4 regions of the Bacillus sp. ISL-75 genome follow, and region 1 is predicted to be linked to each of the others. Evidence: predicted binding sites of a transcription regulator. Region 1 holds the regulator's gene; each other region holds the start of a gene.
What was found. Region 1 encodes Rex, which represses fermentation and respiration genes when NADH is low (regulators of the CRP and FNR family bind a similar motif). Its sites were predicted from a motif close to TTGTGAAATATTTCACAA; they were not measured.
Positions count from the first base shown of each region.

Region 2: a site for Rex is predicted at 2,661-2,678, ahead of J7E63_RS20345 (YwiC-like family protein). Genes of this name have one in related genera too.
Region 3: a site for Rex is predicted at 1,410-1,427, ahead of J7E63_RS20315 (TIGR04053 family radical SAM/SPASM domain-containing protein). Genes of this name have one in related genera too.
Region 4: a site for Rex is predicted at 2,463-2,480, ahead of J7E63_RS18940 (cytochrome c oxidase subunit 2A). Genes of this name have one in related genera too.

Region 1 covers NZ_JAGGQX010000051.1:33,283-37,683, reverse strand. The annotation lists gene J7E63_RS20085 (ABC-F family ATP-binding cassette domain-containing protein) at 49-1,968, opposite strand; gene moaC (cyclic pyranopterin monophosphate synthase MoaC) at 2,147-2,644, shown strand; gene J7E63_RS20075 (redox-sensing transcriptional repressor Rex) at 2,681-3,337, shown strand; gene ystJ (NADP-dependent malic enzyme) at 3,495-4,401, shown strand, end outside.
Region 2 covers NZ_JAGGQX010000052.1:36,127-40,527, forward strand. The annotation lists gene ric (iron-sulfur cluster repair di-iron protein) at 1-365, opposite strand, end outside; gene J7E63_RS20335 (molybdopterin molybdotransferase MoeA) at 606-1,871, shown strand; gene mobB (molybdopterin-guanine dinucleotide biosynthesis protein B) at 1,859-2,407, shown strand; gene J7E63_RS20345 (YwiC-like family protein) at 2,732-3,463, shown strand; gene J7E63_RS20350 (Crp/Fnr family transcriptional regulator) at 3,525-4,217, opposite strand.
Region 3 covers NZ_JAGGQX010000052.1:29,367-33,767, reverse strand. The annotation lists gene J7E63_RS20320 (Crp/Fnr family transcriptional regulator) at 1-124, shown strand, start outside; gene J7E63_RS20315 (TIGR04053 family radical SAM/SPASM domain-containing protein) at 206-1,330, opposite strand; gene J7E63_RS20310 (metal-sulfur cluster assembly factor) at 1,541-1,849, opposite strand; gene J7E63_RS20305 (Cof-type HAD-IIB family hydrolase) at 2,128-2,943, shown strand; gene J7E63_RS20300 (hypothetical protein) at 3,056-3,208, shown strand; gene J7E63_RS20295 (DUF3813 domain-containing protein) at 3,210-3,395, shown strand; gene J7E63_RS20290 (YitT family protein) at 3,447-4,289, opposite strand.
Region 4 covers NZ_JAGGQX010000047.1:1,494-5,894, reverse strand. The annotation lists gene J7E63_RS18950 (isoprenylcysteine carboxyl methyltransferase family protein) at 282-851, opposite strand; gene J7E63_RS18945 (type III polyketide synthase) at 853-1,941, opposite strand; gene J7E63_RS18940 (cytochrome c oxidase subunit 2A) at 2,675-2,824, shown strand; gene J7E63_RS18935 (cytochrome c oxidase subunit II) at 2,846-3,322, shown strand; partial or broken gene J7E63_RS18930 (b(o/a)3-type cytochrome-c oxidase subunit 1) at 3,322-4,401, shown strand, end outside.

The DNA.
Region 1 (4,401 bases):
AAGCGCTCCAGTCCATACGCTGCTAAACGGGCGTTTCCGCTTTTCTAGTTATTCAGCCAGCTCCGCCCATTCTTCCATTAAGTGCTCGAGTTCAGACTTTGCTTTTTCATTTTTTATGTTGATTTCCAATACTTTTTCGTGATTTTGAAAAATGTCTGGTTCGCATAATTGCTGCTCGAATTCTTGAATTTGCTCTTCTAGCTCTTCAATTCGTTGTTCCATTTCTTCTAATTTCCTTTTGCGCTGACGCTCTTGTTTTTTACTTTCCTTATCCTGTTGATAAGAGTTTTTTTCAAAAGCATCCGTTTGTGCTGCCCTTTTTGCTGTTGCGGCTAGCGCTAGTGCTGCAAGTTCTTCCTGTTCTAGTTTCTTCTCTAAATAATAATCATAATCCCCGAGGTATTCTGTACTTCCATGACGACTAAGTTCTAAGACCTTTGTGGCAATCCGGTTAATAAAATACCTGTCGTGTGAGACAAACAATATCGTGCCCGGGTAATCGATTAATGCATTCTCTAGAACTTCCTTACTATCTAAGTCAAGGTGGTTGGTAGGCTCGTCCAAAATTAAGACATTCGCTTTCTCCAACATCAGTTTAGCTAAAGCTAGACGGGCTTTTTCACCGCCGCTTAAGGTGGAAACTATTTTTAAGACATCATCACCAGAAAATAAGAAATTACCGAGCACCGTACGTATTTCTTTTTCATTTTTTAGTGGATAGTCATCCCAGAGTTCATTTAAGACCCGCTTATTGGAGGTCAATTCAGCTTGCTCCTGGTCGTAATACCCAATCTGAAGGTTTGTCCCATAGAGTAAGGTTCCCTCAAGTGCAGGCAACTTTTTGATAATTGTCTTTAAAAGTGTTGATTTGCCGATACCATTCGGTCCAACCAATGCGATACTTTCACCTTTATAGGCCCGGAAAGAAATGGACTCTGAAACCTTACCATCCTTGTATCCAACAGCGAGTGAATCCACTGTTAAAACATCATTTCCGCTTTGTTTTTCAATTTCAAACGAGAAGGAGGCAGACTTTTCATCGCCTAATGGACGATCCATCATCTCCATCTTTTCAAGCTTTTTACGCCGGCTTTGGGCTCGTTTGGTTGTCGATGCCCGCGCTAAATTCCGGTTGACAAAGTCTTGGAGTTCAGTGACCTCTTGCTGTTGTTTTTCGAAAAGCTTTAAATCACGCTCATAATTTGCCGCCTTTTGATCAAGGTAAGAACTATAGTTGCCTGAAAACCTTTGGATTTGCTTACGGGATACTTCATAAACTTGAGTAACAACTTTATCTAAAAAATAGCGGTCATGGGAAACGATCAAAATCGCTCCATGATAACTTTGTAAATATTGTTCCAGCCAGGAAAGCGTATCAATATCAAGGTGGTTTGTGGGCTCATCCAATATTAGGATATCAGGCCTGGTTAACAAGAGTTTACCAAGGGCTAGACGAGTTTTCTGCCCGCCGCTTAAACTAGATATCATCAAGGATTTGTCATGGAAATTCAGCCCATGAAGGACGGAGCGCATCTCTGCCTCATATTGATACCCTCCCTGTTCTTTAAATTTCACCTGAAGATGATCGTACTCTTTTAGGATTCTTTCGTACCTGCCACTGTCTTCAAAAACGAGGGGATCAGCCATTTGTTCTTCAAGTGTGCGGAGTTGTTTTTCCATCAATCGCAGCGGTTCAAAAACCGTCAGCATTTCATCCCATATAGATAATGATGATTCTAACCCAGTATTTTGAGCTAAATAGCCAATTGTCACTTCTTTCGGCTTGATAATTTCTCCGCCATCATGCGACAAGTGTCCGGCAATAATCTTCAATAATGTCGATTTTCCCGCCCCATTGCGTCCAACAAGGGCAACACGGTCCCGAGTTTGTAATTCGAGCTTAATATTCGATAAAATAAGGTCAGCACCATAATATTTTTGTAATTGATTAACCTGTAGCAAAATCATTCTCATTCACCTCTATTACATAGGATTAGTGTACCTTATTCCCGGTATGTCGGCAATAAACTGCTCGCCTTATTAGCGGAGTAAGGGTCCTAAATCGTCAAAAAATGTAATATTTAGTTCAAAGTTTCACACACATATAAGGTAAAATAGTGTATGATTTGATGGGAGGATTTTTTATATGGCAGAATTTACGCATTTTAATGAAGAAGGCAGAGCAAAAATGGTCGACGTCAGTGATAAGCCGGAAACGGCACGTACGGCGCTTGCTCACTCCAGCATTACCGTTAGTAAAGAAATTTATGATAAAATAACTAATAATGAGATGAAGAAGGGCGATGTCTTAGCAGTGGCCCAGATAGCAGCTGTCATGGCAGCAAAGAAGACATGGGATTTTATTCCAATGTGCCATCCGATTCCATTAACAGGTGTTAATATTTCTTTCTCTTGGGAACAGGATAAGGATGAGAACTATCAATTATATATTGCTGCAGCCGTTAAAACGAAGGGGAGCACAGGCGTGGAAATGGAAGCGTTAACAGCCGTATCCGCATGTGCCTTAACAGTTTATGATATGTGTAAAGCCGTTGATAAAGGTATGGTAATTGGCCCGACGTATCTTGTCGAAAAAACGGGCGGTAAAAACGGTGATTTTAAAAGAGATGAAAGAGTTAAATAAATTTTTAACTAAACCATTCATGGGGTGTGGGAGATTATGAGTAATGAAACAACGAAAATACCACAGGCGACAGCAAAACGGCTGCCCCTCTATTATCGATTTCTAAAAAACCTGCATAGTTCCGGCAAGCAAAGGGTCTCTTCAGCGGAATTGAGTGAAGCAGTAAAGGTAGACTCAGCAACGATTCGCCGCGACTTTTCATATTTCGGTGCGTTAGGGAAAAAGGGCTATGGGTATAATGTTAATTACTTAATATCCTTCTTCCGTAAGACCTTAGATCAGGATGAATTAACTAAGGTTGCCTTAATAGGAGTCGGAAATCTTGGGACTGCCTTTTTAAACTATAACTTTTTAAAAAATAATAACACAAAAATAGAATGCGCCTTCGATGTGGATCCCGACAAAATGGGAACCATGATTCGCGAGGTACCCGTTCATCCTATGGATGATTTAGAGAAGGTTTTATCAGAAACTAATATTTCTGTGGCGATATTAACGGTTCCGGCTCCTGCCGCACAAATGATAACCGATCGACTGGTCCAAGCGAATGTAAAAGGAATCTTAAATTTCACTCCAGCAAGATTAAATGTTCCACCATTAATAAGGGTCCATCATATTGACTTGGCAGTGGAGCTTCAATCGCTAGTCTACTTTTTAAAGCATTATCCAACGGTGGAAATAGATGAAGAATAATTAGTTAAAAAGGCTTTCCACGAAATTTGTGGAAGGCCTTTTGTATGATTAAATCCCTGCTTTTTTTAATTACATAATCTATAAAAATACTTTCTTATGGACTAAGATGTAGGTAGATGAAATGCAAGCGGTTACTAACGGAAGTGGGGGAAATTCAATGTCAATTTTACGAGATGAAGCATTAAAAATGCACAAGGAACACCAAGGCAAGGTTGGGATTTATTCTAAGGTGGGAGTACATAATGCAAAAGATTTAAGCCTAGCCTATTCACCTGGTGTGGCAGAGCCGTGTTTGGAAATTTATGCAGACGAAAATAAAGTCTATGATTATACCTCAAAGGGCAATCTAGTCGCAGTTGTATCCAATGGGACAGCGGTTCTGGGGCTTGGAAACATTGGACCAAAAGCTGCGATGCCTGTGATGGAAGGAAAGGCCGTGTTATTCAAATCGTTCGCAGATGTTGACGCCTTTCCCATTTGCTTGGCCACCACTGACACAGACCAGATCGTAGAAACCGTCAGGCTGCTAGAACCAACATTTGGCGGAGTGAACTTGGAGGATATTGCTGCGCCGCAATGCTTTGAAATTGAAGACCGCCTCCGCAAAGCCTGCGAGATTCCTGTTTTTCATGATGACCAGCATGGAACCGCGATTGTAACAGCCGCTGGTCTAATCAACGCGTTAAAATTAGCGGATAAAAAAATTGAAGATATTCGTGTTGCAGTAAACGGAGCAGGTTCAGCTGGAGTAGCGATTGTTAAGCTCCTGCTGCATATGGGCGTGAAGGATGTTATTTTATGTGATACAAAAGGAATTATTTATGAAGGCCGTCCATTCGGAATGAATCGATTCAAAGATGAAATGGCGCAAATGACAAATCGCGAGCAAAAACAAGGAACGTTAGCGGATGCGCTTATTGACGCCGATGTGTTTGTGGGGGTATCAGCAGCCGGGGCCGTTACAAAGGAAATGGTTAGCGCTATGCACCGTGACCCGATTATCTTTGCCATGGCCAACCCGGTACCGGAAATTATGCCGGATGTAGCAAAAGAAGCAGGAGCTC
Region 2 (4,401 bases), on a different contig from region 1:
TTAAGTAACTCTGGATGGTTATCTCCATGGACACGTGAAACCTTCGTTACATAGGGACTTAGCATAGTTAGTTCCTCTTCAGATACACGATGGTAGTTTGAAATAACATGATCAATAATTGTAGTTGAATCAGAATTAGTCCAAACCTCAACATCTTTCTCGGTGTTTTCGTATTTTTCAAAAACTTCTTTTAATTCATCTAACAAAGTATCAAGGTTAAGCTTATTTTGAGCAACTGCTTCTGTTAATGGGATATTACCACCGCAGCAAAAATCGATTCGGTTCTTTTTGAAAACATCACTTGTTTTAGGTAATTCGTTAACAATATCTTTAACTAATGAATTGGCTGTAATTGTGAAACTCATCTTTAATTTCCTCCCAAAGTCCAAGATTAAATCTAACCTAATCATAATGGAAAATAGAAAAAAACTAGGTGACCAGAATCACACATTCCCTATGATTTTATATTTTTTGGCAAGATTCTTTTATTTTGTGACATTTGATATGTTAGTTAGTTTTTAATAAGCTTATAATGTTGATTAGTCGATGACTATTAGTACATATCACAATGGATAGATATTTGTTTAAGGCAGGAGCTGATTATTTTGTTCGAAAGAAGAAGACCGATACCAATTGGAGAAGCGGTCAAAAGCATAATGGAATATCAATTACTTGGTGTGACCGAACAAGTTTCGATAAATGAAAGCTTTGGCCGCTTTTTATCGGAGGATTTGATCGCAACTAGCGATGTGCCTCATTTTGACCGTGCACCGTATGATGGCTTTGCTGTTAGGTCAATCGATACACGTGAGGCTTCACTATCCAATGTAGTTGAATTTAAAGTGGTCGATCACATCGGCGCAGGAATGGTTTCTACTAAAGTAATAGGAGAGCACCAAGCTGTTAGAATTATGACTGGCGCAATGATGCCAGTGGGAACAGATGCTGTCGTTATGTTTGAGGTGGCTAAGGCCTACGAAAAGAATGGAATCCCATATATGTCCATTAAACGCAGCTTTAAAAAGGGTGATAACGTTTCGTTCAGTGGTGAAGATGCCAAGCAGGGTGAGGTTTTGGTGAAAAAAGGTACATTGATAAATCCTGGAATTCAAGCCATGCTTGCAACGTTTGGATATGAACGAGTGTCCGTTGCGAAAAAGCCACGTGTTGGATTGTTTGCAACAGGGACAGAGCTTTTAGAAGTAAATGAAGCCTTAGTTCCAGGAAAAATTCGTAATAGTAATTCACATATGATTGCAGCCCAAATTGAAAGAACGGGAGGCATTGTTCACTATTTTGGAAAGCTTCCTGATGAATTTGACACTTGCTTTGAAGCAGTCCAAAAAGCAATAAATGAAGTAGACTTATTAATTACCACCGGCGGGGTTTCAGTTGGGGATTTTGATTATCTGCCTGCTATCTATGAAAAGCTTGGGGCAGAGGTTTTCTTTAATAAGGTTGCCATGCGACCTGGAAGTGTGACGACGGTTGCACAGCACAATGGGAAGCTTCTCTTTGGACTTTCGGGTAATCCTTCGGCTTGTTATGTAGGCTTTGAATTGTTTGCCCGCCCAATTATCCGTAGGATGCTTTTTTCAGAAAAACCTCACCTTCGTAAAGAGCAAGCACTTTTAGAAGTCGATTTTCCTAAAGCCAATCCATTTACAAGGTTTGTCCGAAGTTCCACATTTATTGATGCAGGAAGACTAAAGGCAACACCGAGTGGACTTGACAAGTCTAACATTATTATGAGCCTTTCTGGAGCGAATTCGTTGATGATTCTTCCAGGCGGAACTAGAGGCTTTACAGCCGGAAGTGAAGTGGATGTCCTCCTGCTTGAAGACCAGGTTGGCAGTATGTGGCCGTGGTAAAGCCTGTCGTCTTTCAAGTGGTTGGTTATCAAAATAGTGGTAAAACCACCATAACAGCCAAAATGATCGAAGACTTAGTAAAAAAAGGACTTAAAACAGTTACGATTAAGCATCATGGTCATGGAGGAAGGCTGGCAGCTCTGCCGCAGAAAGATACAGAAAAACATCTAAATGCAGGTGCTCTTGCCTCGATTGTGGAAGGGGATGGAAGTTTAATGTTACAGGCTGACAATTTCTATCCATCACTAGAAGATCAGATCGAGTTAATGAAATTCTTTCATCCAGATGTAATATTAATCGAAGGCTATAAGTTTAAGTCCTTCCCGAAGTTACTGCTATTAAGAGATGAAAGTGACCTTTCTTTGTTAGATACCGTAAGTAATGTTTCTGCTATTGTGTATTGGAAGGAAGAAATGCAGGAGCAAATCACATCAAGAATCAATGTGCCCAGCTTTCATATCAACGATGAAGGTGCATTAATCTGGACTGCGCAAGTACTTCAGGAGCTTGTTCATAATATTGATCAAAAAAGTTAATAAAATTGTCAAATCTGTTACTTTTATCACAGCTTTAAATATGGATATACTCTACAATACAATTTAGGGGATATAATGTTTGTTAAAATAGAATTATGGGTCTTTAATGGAAATACAGCAATCACTCATCAGATAACCGAACTAGAGATGATTGAAGTTACCTAGTAGATGATATAGATTTGCTGTACTTCCCTTTTAACCTAAACAAATTTGTCACAAAAAGAAGGCGGAGTCCTTCTTTTTTACTGTAATTATGTGATGTGTTTCACTTATTTTTCCGCTCAGCTGGCTTATATTTAGGTTAGTCAAGGAAGAGGAGTGAAAATGATGAAGTTATTTTTACCGAAACAACATGGTGCATGGGCAATGCTAATCATCCCTTTTTGGCTTGGTGTCATTGAAGGAGGGTTTATGTGGAAGCATGTTCCATTTTTCTTTGGATGGCTCCTATTATACTTGGCGACCTATCCGATGCTTCTTTTATTTAAAAAGAAAAAACTTCAGTTTTATACTATATGGACACTTGTATATATGATTCCATCCCTATTACTTTTACTTATTCCACTTTTGGAAAGACCAACTATTTTTTATTTTGGTCTTCTAATGATTCCGTTTTTTATACTAAATGCTTACTTTACTTCCAAAAATCAAGACCGTGCTTTTATGAATGATCTCTCTGCTATTTTTGCCTTTTCAGTTGCTGGATTAGCAAGCAGTTATTTAGGACACGGTGTTATAAACATAGAGATGCTTGTTTTCACCTTTGTAACTTCGGTCCTGTTTTTTGTGGGCTGTACTTTTTATGTCAAAACAATGATTAGGGAGAAGAAGAATACCCAATTTAAATGGATTTCATGGATTTACCATTTTATGTTAGTGACAGTGTGGTTCGGAGTTGGCTTTTGGATCGTTGCTATGGCATTTATCCCAAGTCTTCTGAGAGCTATTATATTTTATGGGAAACCATTATCGCCTAAACAAATTGGCATTTACGAAATAATAAATTCAGCTATATTCTTTACGATCATGGCCATTCAAATAATCTTATTAAAATAAAAAAATCGGTCGATATGACCGATTTTTTTGCTTTATTTTAAGTTGTTTGCCAGCAGCAATTCTAATCAACTTTACAGATTTCAGTTGGACAATCTTCACAATCAATTTCCCGTTTTAAATACTCTAAATCATGAATAGTAATTGTTCCTTTATCAATTGACAGGATATCGGCCTTACGTAAATCGCTTAACAAGCGATTTACTACTTCTCTTGATGTACCACAAAAATTGGCTAACTCTTGATTGGTTAGTGGTAATTCAATTAATATTCCTTTATTGGTTTTAATTCCATAATTATTGGTAATTCGAATAAGTGTGGAATAAAGAGCCCCTTTTTTTCCATGAAGAACCAAATCACGAAACTTGGTTTGTGTTTTTCGATATTGCTGACTCATCCACTTTATGAATTCAAATGAAAGTGCCAGATTTTGTGAGAGTTTTTCCTCAAGCGTGTCTTTCATAATAACGGCTACTTCACCACTCTCGACAACACGTGCACTTAATAAATATCTTGAAGAAGGGGAAAATAAGTTTAATTCACCAACAAAATCACCCTGCGAGCACATTCTTAACGTAAGTTCTCTTCCGTCAGGGATGATCTTGCTGATTTGAAGAATGCCACTTTGAATAATATACAATTCATCGGCTACAGATCCTTCTTGAAATAAAAAGGTACCTTTTTCAATTTTTTTTATATGGTGAACGGTATCAAAAAGATGGGACAGTGTTACCGGCATTTCTTTTACTGACTGCATACTCATAACCACCTTTAAAGGTACGAATTCAATGCTCATTTGATTTTAAAAAATGACAGTCAAGGTTTAATTTGCTAGATAATACTATAATTATATTGTTAACAAAGAATAATTAGCAACAAATGAGCGATAAGTTCATACAATCGTCAAAAGTTTGAAGAATCTTTGCGTATTTCTTAGGAAA
Region 3 (4,401 bases), on a different contig from region 1:
TGAACTAAAAAAAAATAAAATCATTTCAGTTAAAAAAGGAAAGATCTCAATATTGGATTTACAATACTTAAAAAATGAAATCGACTGTGAAAATTGTTCTGCCGTTTATTGCAGTATCGAATAGGCTGGCCTTTACTTATTTGCAGTTATCAAAATACGCAAGGCTGTCTCACTATAATGAGGCAGCCTTTTTTATCGGTTTTAATTACTGTTCTTGCTTTTCTCTTAATGCTTTAGGAATATAAACGCAGAATGGCTCGCTTTCTAGATAATCTCCAGTCATTGCATAAGCTCTAGACCTTGATCCCCCGCAAACATGACGGAATTCACAGACACCACATTTCCCTTTAAAAAGATCTGGGTTTCTTAGAGATTGGAAAATTGGTGATTCACGATAAATTTCTGCTAATGGCGTTTCCCGAATATTACCAGCTTTAACGGGTAATAGTCCGCTTGGATATACATCGCCAATATGGGAGATGAAAACAAAACCATTACCATCATTAACACCTTTTGGTGCTCGTCCTAAACCATCGATAGAGCCTGTTAATCCTTTTTCTGTTAATGCGCTTAAATACTCAATCTCATCTGTTGTTTCCTTCGCTTCGCGCATTTTTTGTTGTATCACAACACGTCTGTAGTGCATGGCTTCTGTTGTTTTGATATCAAAAGACACGCGCTTACTTAAATCATATAGCCATCTGAATACTTTTTCATGTTGAACTGGAGAAATCATATCTGATTGTTGACCTCTTCCTGTTGGCACTAGGAAAAAGACACTCCATAACACGCATTCTAAATCTTCAACCATTTTTGCCATTTCATCAAGGTAGTCAATATTGTAACGGGAAATCACCGTATTAATCTGAATGGGTAATCCAACTTCATGCAAATATTTTATTTTTCCCATGGTAAGGTCAAATGATCCAGCTGTTCCTCTAAAATGGTCATGAATCTCAGCCCTAGGACCATCAATACTAAATGCCCAGCGAGCAAGACCTACTTCTTTTGCTTTTTCAATTGCTTCTTTTGTTACATTTGGTGTCGCGCTTGGGGTCATTGATACCCGTACGCCTTTTTCAACTGCATATTTCGCAATATCAAAAACATCTTCTCTCATCAGCGGGTCTCCGCCAGTAAAAACAAGCATCGGATTGTTCATTTCATATATTTGATCAATTAGATTTTTTCCTTCTTCAAAAGCTAGTTCACGCGGATCCCTTTTATACTGTGCATCGGCACGGCAGTGCAGACACTTTAATTGACAAGCTCTAGTGAGTTCCCATATTACGATAAAAGGGTCTTTATTAAAATCTCGGCTAATAGCCATATGAAACGCCTCCTAATAACGGCTATTCAAATCCAACAGCCTTATTAATCTGTATTATAAAGGTGTTTATATTTGAAAAAAGTGAACTATCTCACATTCTGTAAGCTAGATATGTCTGAATCGTGAAGGAAAATACAAAAACAGCAGAAAATCTGCTGTTTCTAAAAAATACGCTTATTATACTGAGAGTTCAAAAGCCTCTAATTAAGCTTAGCGAATTCCTAATGCGATTTTCGCATAACGTGACATCATTTCTTTATTCCATGGAGGATTAAAAACAATATTTACTTCTACTTCTTTGATTTCCGGAATGTCGGCCAATGCCCGTTTAACCTGGTCAACAATTGTTCCAGCAAGTGGGCAGCCCATTGAAGTTAACGTCATGGTAATCGTTACGTTTCCTTCTTCATCCATTTCAGCATTATATACTAATCCTAAATTAACAATATCTACTCCTAGTTCGGGGTCGATTACTAGTTCTAAGGCACCCATGATATTTTCTTTTAGTTCTTCATTCATGTTTGATCCACTCCTTCATTATCTTTGTCCCACTCTATTATAGCAAATTATCAAGCATGCCAAGATTGAGACTTAGTTAAAAAAAGTATATAGTTTTTTTATATCATTTGGTGTGAATTTTTTTACAGTTTAGATATAAAATTGTTAACATAGTAAATATAGGAATTAATAATTCCACAAAGTATTAAATTCATAATTGCAGTGTAACATGTATATAAATTTTTTCCTAAAGCGACGCACTTTATTAGCGATGAAAATTATAATTAGAAGGAGTTATTATGACAGATAGACACCTAATTGCATTAGATTTAGATGGGACATTATTAAAAGATGATAAAACGATATCATTAAAAACACACGGAATTATTAAAAAAGCAAGAGAACAAGGTCATATCGTTATGATTGCAACAGGAAGGCCTTATCGTTCCAGTGAGATGTACTATCGGGAATTGGATTTGGACACTCCGATTGTCAATTTCAATGGAGCATTTATGCATCACCCTCGAAAACCTGACTGGGGATATTATCATGAACCTCTTGATATAAAGGTTGCCAAAGAAATTGTGGAAGCGTGCAGAAGTTTCCACTTCCATAATATAATTGCCGAAGTGATCGATGATGTTTACTTCCATTACCACGATGAAAAGCTGTTAGATATTTTCAACTTTGGCAATCCAAAAATCACTACGGGAGATCTGGCAAATTATTTAAATGATTCACCCACGAGTTTGTTAATTCATACGGAGGAGGATCAACTAAAGATAATTCGCGAACACTTATCGGCTGTCCATGCAGAAGTTATCGATCATCGCAGTTGGGCCGCTCCATGGCATGTGATTGAAATTATAAAGGTTGGCTTAAGTAAGGCTGTGGGGATAAAAAAGGCTTCTGATTATTATGGTATTCCCGCTGAGAGAATTATTGCGTTTGGCGATGAAGACAACGACCTTGAAATGCTTGAATATGCTGGGCATGGGATTGCCATGGGAAATGCAATCGACAAAGCGAAAAATATTGCTAATGACGTCACTTTAAGTAACGAAGAAGATGGTGTTGCTCAATATTTGGCGGATTTGTTAAATATAAAATATTAACACCCATTTCGCCATTGTTTACCTAAATGAACCTTCCCATTTTGGTACATACTATTTTTTGAGGCAGCGTTGCTGTTTCAATATGAGCTATGAGCATATTGGAGGGATTCGAATGGGTAAACGAAACAAATCAAAACGCTTTGTCCAGCAAGGAGTGGATACGGTCAGTAAGCATGCTGAACGTATTCCTTATCACATGACTTACGCTGAAGCGGAAGCTCAGAAGATGTCCAATGTGCAAGAATCCTCGCTTGGAGGAATATAACATGGGAAACCAATTGTTCCAAGAAGCACGAAGATTTGTTGAGATGGCGAAGTCTGCCGACCCAGCTGATCTTGATTCTGCTGTCGCGAAAGCTAAAAATGCATTAAGTTCTGCTTATGCAAATTCGACTGTAGCAGAGCAAGCACAGCTCCAACAAATGCAACAAGAGCTTGAACAGATGACTTAAAAAGAAAAGCGGAGGCACCTAACCAGGCGCTTCCGCTTTTCCATATAACTTCTATTCCTTTCGAAAAAAACCATAGATATTTGTAGTTTGAATGATATTTGTAAAGGCGTTTGGGTCCACTTCCTTAAGAATTCTTTCCAAATCAAAAAGCTCGTAGCGAGTAATAACCACCATCAACATTTCTCTCGCTTCGTTTGAAAATGCCCCTTTAGCAGGAAGCATCGTGATTCCTCGTACAAGTCTCTCCTGAATAGCTTTTTTCATTTCATCTGCCTTTTTGGTGATAATCATCGCGGTTAACTTGGCATGTCTTGTATGGATAGTGTCAATTACCCTCGTCGACGTGTATAGAGTAACTAGGGTGTAAAGGGCTTTCTCCCAGCCATACAAAAATCCAGCTGTTATAATAATCACCCCATTTATAACCAACATATAGGGTCCGATCGGCTTGTCTTTCATTCTCGATAAAACCATTGCAATGATATCGACTCCGCCTGTTGAAGCCCCCCATTTTAACGTAATCCCGACGCCAACAGCTTGGATGACACCACCAAAAACAGCATTTAGAAGGATATCATTCGAAACTTGTTTAATAGGAATTAGTATTAAAAACAACGAGGACAGAGCAACACTTATAAAGCTATAGACGGTAAAGGATTTCCCTACCTTTTTCCAGCCTAAAATGGCCACAGGAATATTCAGCAATAATAATAAGAACCCTAGTGAAACATGGATAGGAGTATAGTCACTTAACACCTTTGAAAGTAGTTGTGCTATTCCAGTAAATCCACTTGAATAAACATTTGCGGGTATTAAAAATAAATTCATCGCTAGTGCAACTAACAATGAACCCGCTGCCACCACTGCCAGTTTTTGCGCCTGGAGCCATATCATTTCAATTTCCCCCTTTTTATATGATTGTCAGTCCATTAATACTGTTGTGGTGATTGCTAATTGTATTTTTATGGTGAAACCGATAAACTGAAACTATAAATTAGCCTGAAAG
Region 4 (4,401 bases), on a different contig from region 1:
CTATCTTGACACTTCTTTTACTTAAAACAAATTTCTTCCAAAAACAACAAAAAGCCAAGGTGCAAGACCCTGGCTCCCAAAATACACTATTAATTTAATGTGTAACGTTTTTTAAGACGTGCTTCATGACAAATGCATAAATAATAACCGTTCCACCAACTAAAGCAAAAGTCAATTGTAACACCTTCCTTATCAGACTTCATTGAGAATGATTTTCATCGATAACCAAAGTTTAACATAGGTGATAATCATTTTCAATAGCCCATTTCTAACTGTCACAATTATTTAACAACTTTAGGTAGAAAACGATTACAATCCTGAAATGTCCCTTCATATTCCGTCAGCTCCCTAAGTGCCTGTTCCTCCTCAGGTATACGAATCCTAAGCACGATGATATTTAATATCGTAAATAAACTAGCTGTAAAATAAGCGTTGAACAACAATGGAACAACAGCCAGTTCAACCGCAACAACTAAATAATTGGGATGTCTGATAAAACGGTATGGTCCCTTTCTAATCACATTCGCATTTCTTAAGACAATAACTTTTGTATTCCAAAACCTTCCTAGTGATGCAATCGCCCATATTCTTAATAGCTGGGCTATAAGAAAAACAATTATTAGGATGCACCATAAAGGAGATAGACCTAAATTCATGAAAATTTTTTCACAACTTAAGAAAATAAAAAACAACGCATGCATCGTCACCATATATCGATAATGCTTTTCGCCAAATTCAATGGCCCCCCGTTTCTTCATCCACTTTTCATTGCTTTTTGCTATTCTTAACTCAACAATCCGCTGAAGGCCGATAAATCCAACTAATATCAGAAATGAGATAATATCTTTCATTTTACTCCCACCTAAATAAAAGCAGTTCGGAACTGAAACCAGGTCCAAGCGCGGTACCAAGTCCTAAAGCATCCTGAGGAATATCCATCTCCATGTAACGTTTCAGCACATAAAATATCGTTGTTGAAGACATATTCCCAAATTGTTTTAACACTTCAAGTGAAACGTCAGTCATGGATGGAGGTAACTCTAATGATTTTACATAGGCATCTATCACTTTTCTCCCACCCGGATGAGCAATAAAATAGTCTATTTGTTCAAGATTGATTTGATGTTCACCTAAAAATCCACTTACATTCGGCTTTAACCAATCCTCTATGATCTGGGGGATATCCCGAGAAAATACAACAAACAGCCCCGTGCTCCTAATAGCCCAGCCCATCACATCTAAAGAGTTCGGCATAAGAGTGGACTGTGTAGCAATGATGGAGGGGGAAATCGGCTTCTTCCTGAAATCTGAAGAGTATGAATCATCACCGCAAACCAAGGCACAGGCTACACCATCGGCAAACAAAGAAGTTCCGATTAAATTACTTTTCGAAAGATCATTACGCTGAAACGTTAGGCTGCAAAGCTCAACTGAGAGTACTAGGGCCTTTGCTTTTGGAAAGGCAAGACAATATTCATAGGCTCTCGATAGACCAGCAGCACCGCCTGCACAGCCAAGTCCCCAAATAGGTACCCTCTTTGTGTGTGAATTAAACGGGAGGAGATTCATGATCCTCGCTTCGATACTAGGTGTGGCCATCCCCGTGGTTGAAATAAAAAAAATGATGTCAATTTCTTGGTAATTAATATTTCGCTTTAAGTAATCCTTATTATTTAAACACTTCTCGATTGCTTCTTTTCCAAGTGTCACCGCAGATTCAATATATGCAGAATTTTTTTCTTCAAAAGTATGTTCTTCTTTAAACCAATCGAGATTTTTAACAAAATGTCTTTTTTCAATTTGTCCATTTTGAAAAGCTCGTAAAAGTCTTTCAATATCCTTAAATGAATCTGAGAAAAGCTCTCGTGCAAACTCCAAAGCTTGATTTTGGTTAACTTCAAAAGGGGGAGTAACCTCTGCAACTGAAATAATTGTAGGCATGTTTTTTCTCCTTCAATCTATGTAAGGGTATTTTTTCCAGTTTCAAGGTTTTTATTCCAGAGTTTCAGAAAGCAAAAAAAAGCTTCCCTATATGAAGAGGAAACCAAAAGTTTCCACTCTGGGAAGCAAACGTTTTGAAGGTTGTTGCTGTGCTCTTAAATTATATAATGGATACTGATTTCATTCATTAACTAATGATTTCCAGTTCAGAAGTTCTTATTAAACAGCAAGAAAAATACTTATAAATATTTTTTTAACTTATTTTTTATCGGGTTGTTTTTGAACTTCAATTTTAATTTTATTTTTTACTAATGTTCCGCAGATTTTACAGATTTCTACCTGGTCATACAAAAGGCGGCAATTATCACAATAATATTTTTCCACAAAAACACACTCTTTTCTGAAGGAAAATATGAATTTCTTAATATCATATTTATAGGATTCCAAAGTGTGACATTCATTTCAAAAAGGGTGGTTAATTTCGTGTGTGAATGATTATTCAATTACTTTTATCACTGATAAAGTGTGATATTTCACATTTTAGTCACAAATACCCCCTGGCAATTGTGATATAAATCACTGTTACATCAATTTTATAATATTAACATAGTAGATATCTTAGGAATGAACATTTTGTGAACTGCTAATTTTGTTATTTTTTCTTCACAATTGTTTTGTATTATGAAAGAGAACTAATCATTTATTTTAACTACTCTGAAGGGAGTGCAGGGGGATGGCGAAGGCGGAACTTAAAACAAACCAAAAAACAGAAATCGAAGACAGCTCTTCTCTTAAAGGGACATTAGCGTCCGTTTTCTTTTTGGGAGCTTTTATTGTTGTCACTTGGGTAAGTGTCTATTACCTATTTGTTGAACGCTTTTAATAATTGAAGGGGGAAAGAATTATGCATATGCATAAGTTCGAGAAGATTTGGCTAACTTTCGGAATTAGTGCACTGGTAGTATTTTTGACAGTTGTGGGTGTAAGCGCATTCTATCTTGGTAACAAGCCTCCAAGTTGTTTAACTACGATTAATGTGGATAAGGTCGATCAAACAAAACCATTTGATAAACCAGGATTACATAAGGTTGAAGGTAAAGATTGGGACTATGAATTAGTTTATGTAGCTGCAGCGTTCTCCTATAATCCAGTGAAAGTGGAAGTACCAGTTGGGGCAAAGGTAAAAGTTATAGCTACAACCAAAGATGTTGTCCACGGGTTTGAAGTAGCTGGAACAAATATTAACATGATGCTTGAACCTGGTTATGTCAGCGAATATACAACCACGTTTGATAAAGCTGGAGAATATTTAATTGTTTGTAATGAATATTGTGGTGCTGGGCACCATTTAATGAGTTCGATGATTGAGGTGGTAAAATAATGGCTAACTCGACAGCAGCAAAAGTAAAAGTTGATCCTCGTGATGCAAAGCTTTCAATGGCCCACTTTTTTGTTGCCTTCTCTGCACTTGCACTTGGTGGTTTAATGGGGCTATTACAAACCCTTGTCCGTTCCGGTAAATGGGAACTTCCATGGGGAATTGATTACTACCAAATCTTAACCGTCCATGGTGTTTTAATGGGATTGGTTTTAACGACATTTTTTATTATGGGATTTCAGTATGCTGCCGTAAGCAGAACCACTGGCGGGCATTCAAATGCTGCTCGCCGCACTGGCTGGATCGGTTTTTGGATCATGTTAGTCGGTACCTTAATGGCAGCTACCATGGTTTTACTTAAGGAAGCATCCGTACTTTACACTTTTTATGCACCACTTAAAGCCCATTGGATATTTTACTTAGGCTTAACCTTTGTCGTTATAGGAAGTTGGATTGATGGTGCCTCACAAATCATGACCTATGCAAAATGGAGGAAGAATAATCCTGGGCAGCCGAGTCCGTTATTAAGCTTTATGGCTGTTATAAATACAGTCATGTGGATTATCGCTACTCTTGGAGTTGCCGCAACAGTATTATTCCAATTACTTCCCTGGTCGCTTGGATTAGTTGATACTGTTGATGTGTTAGTAAGTCGGACTTTATTCTGGTATTTTGGGCATCCACTTGTTTATTTCTGGTTATTGCCTGCATATATGTGTTGGTATGCAATTATCCCGAAAATTATTGGTGGGAAAATTTTCTCTGATTCATTAGCACGTTTGTCATTTATTTTGTTCCTGCTATTCTCGATTCCGGTTGGTTTTCACCATCAATTAACAGAGCCAGGTATTGACCCTGTCTGGAAGTTCTTACAGGTTATCTTAACATTCATGGTTATTATTCCATCGTTAATGACTGCCTTCTCTCTTTTCGCAACCTTCGAGAGATATGGTCGCTCAAAAGGAGCAAAAGGCCTGTTTGGCTGGTTTAAGGTTCTGCCATGGGGAGATGCTCGTTTCACAGTTCCATTTATTGGTATGGCATCATTTATTCCTGCTGGAGCTGGTGGTATTATCAATGCA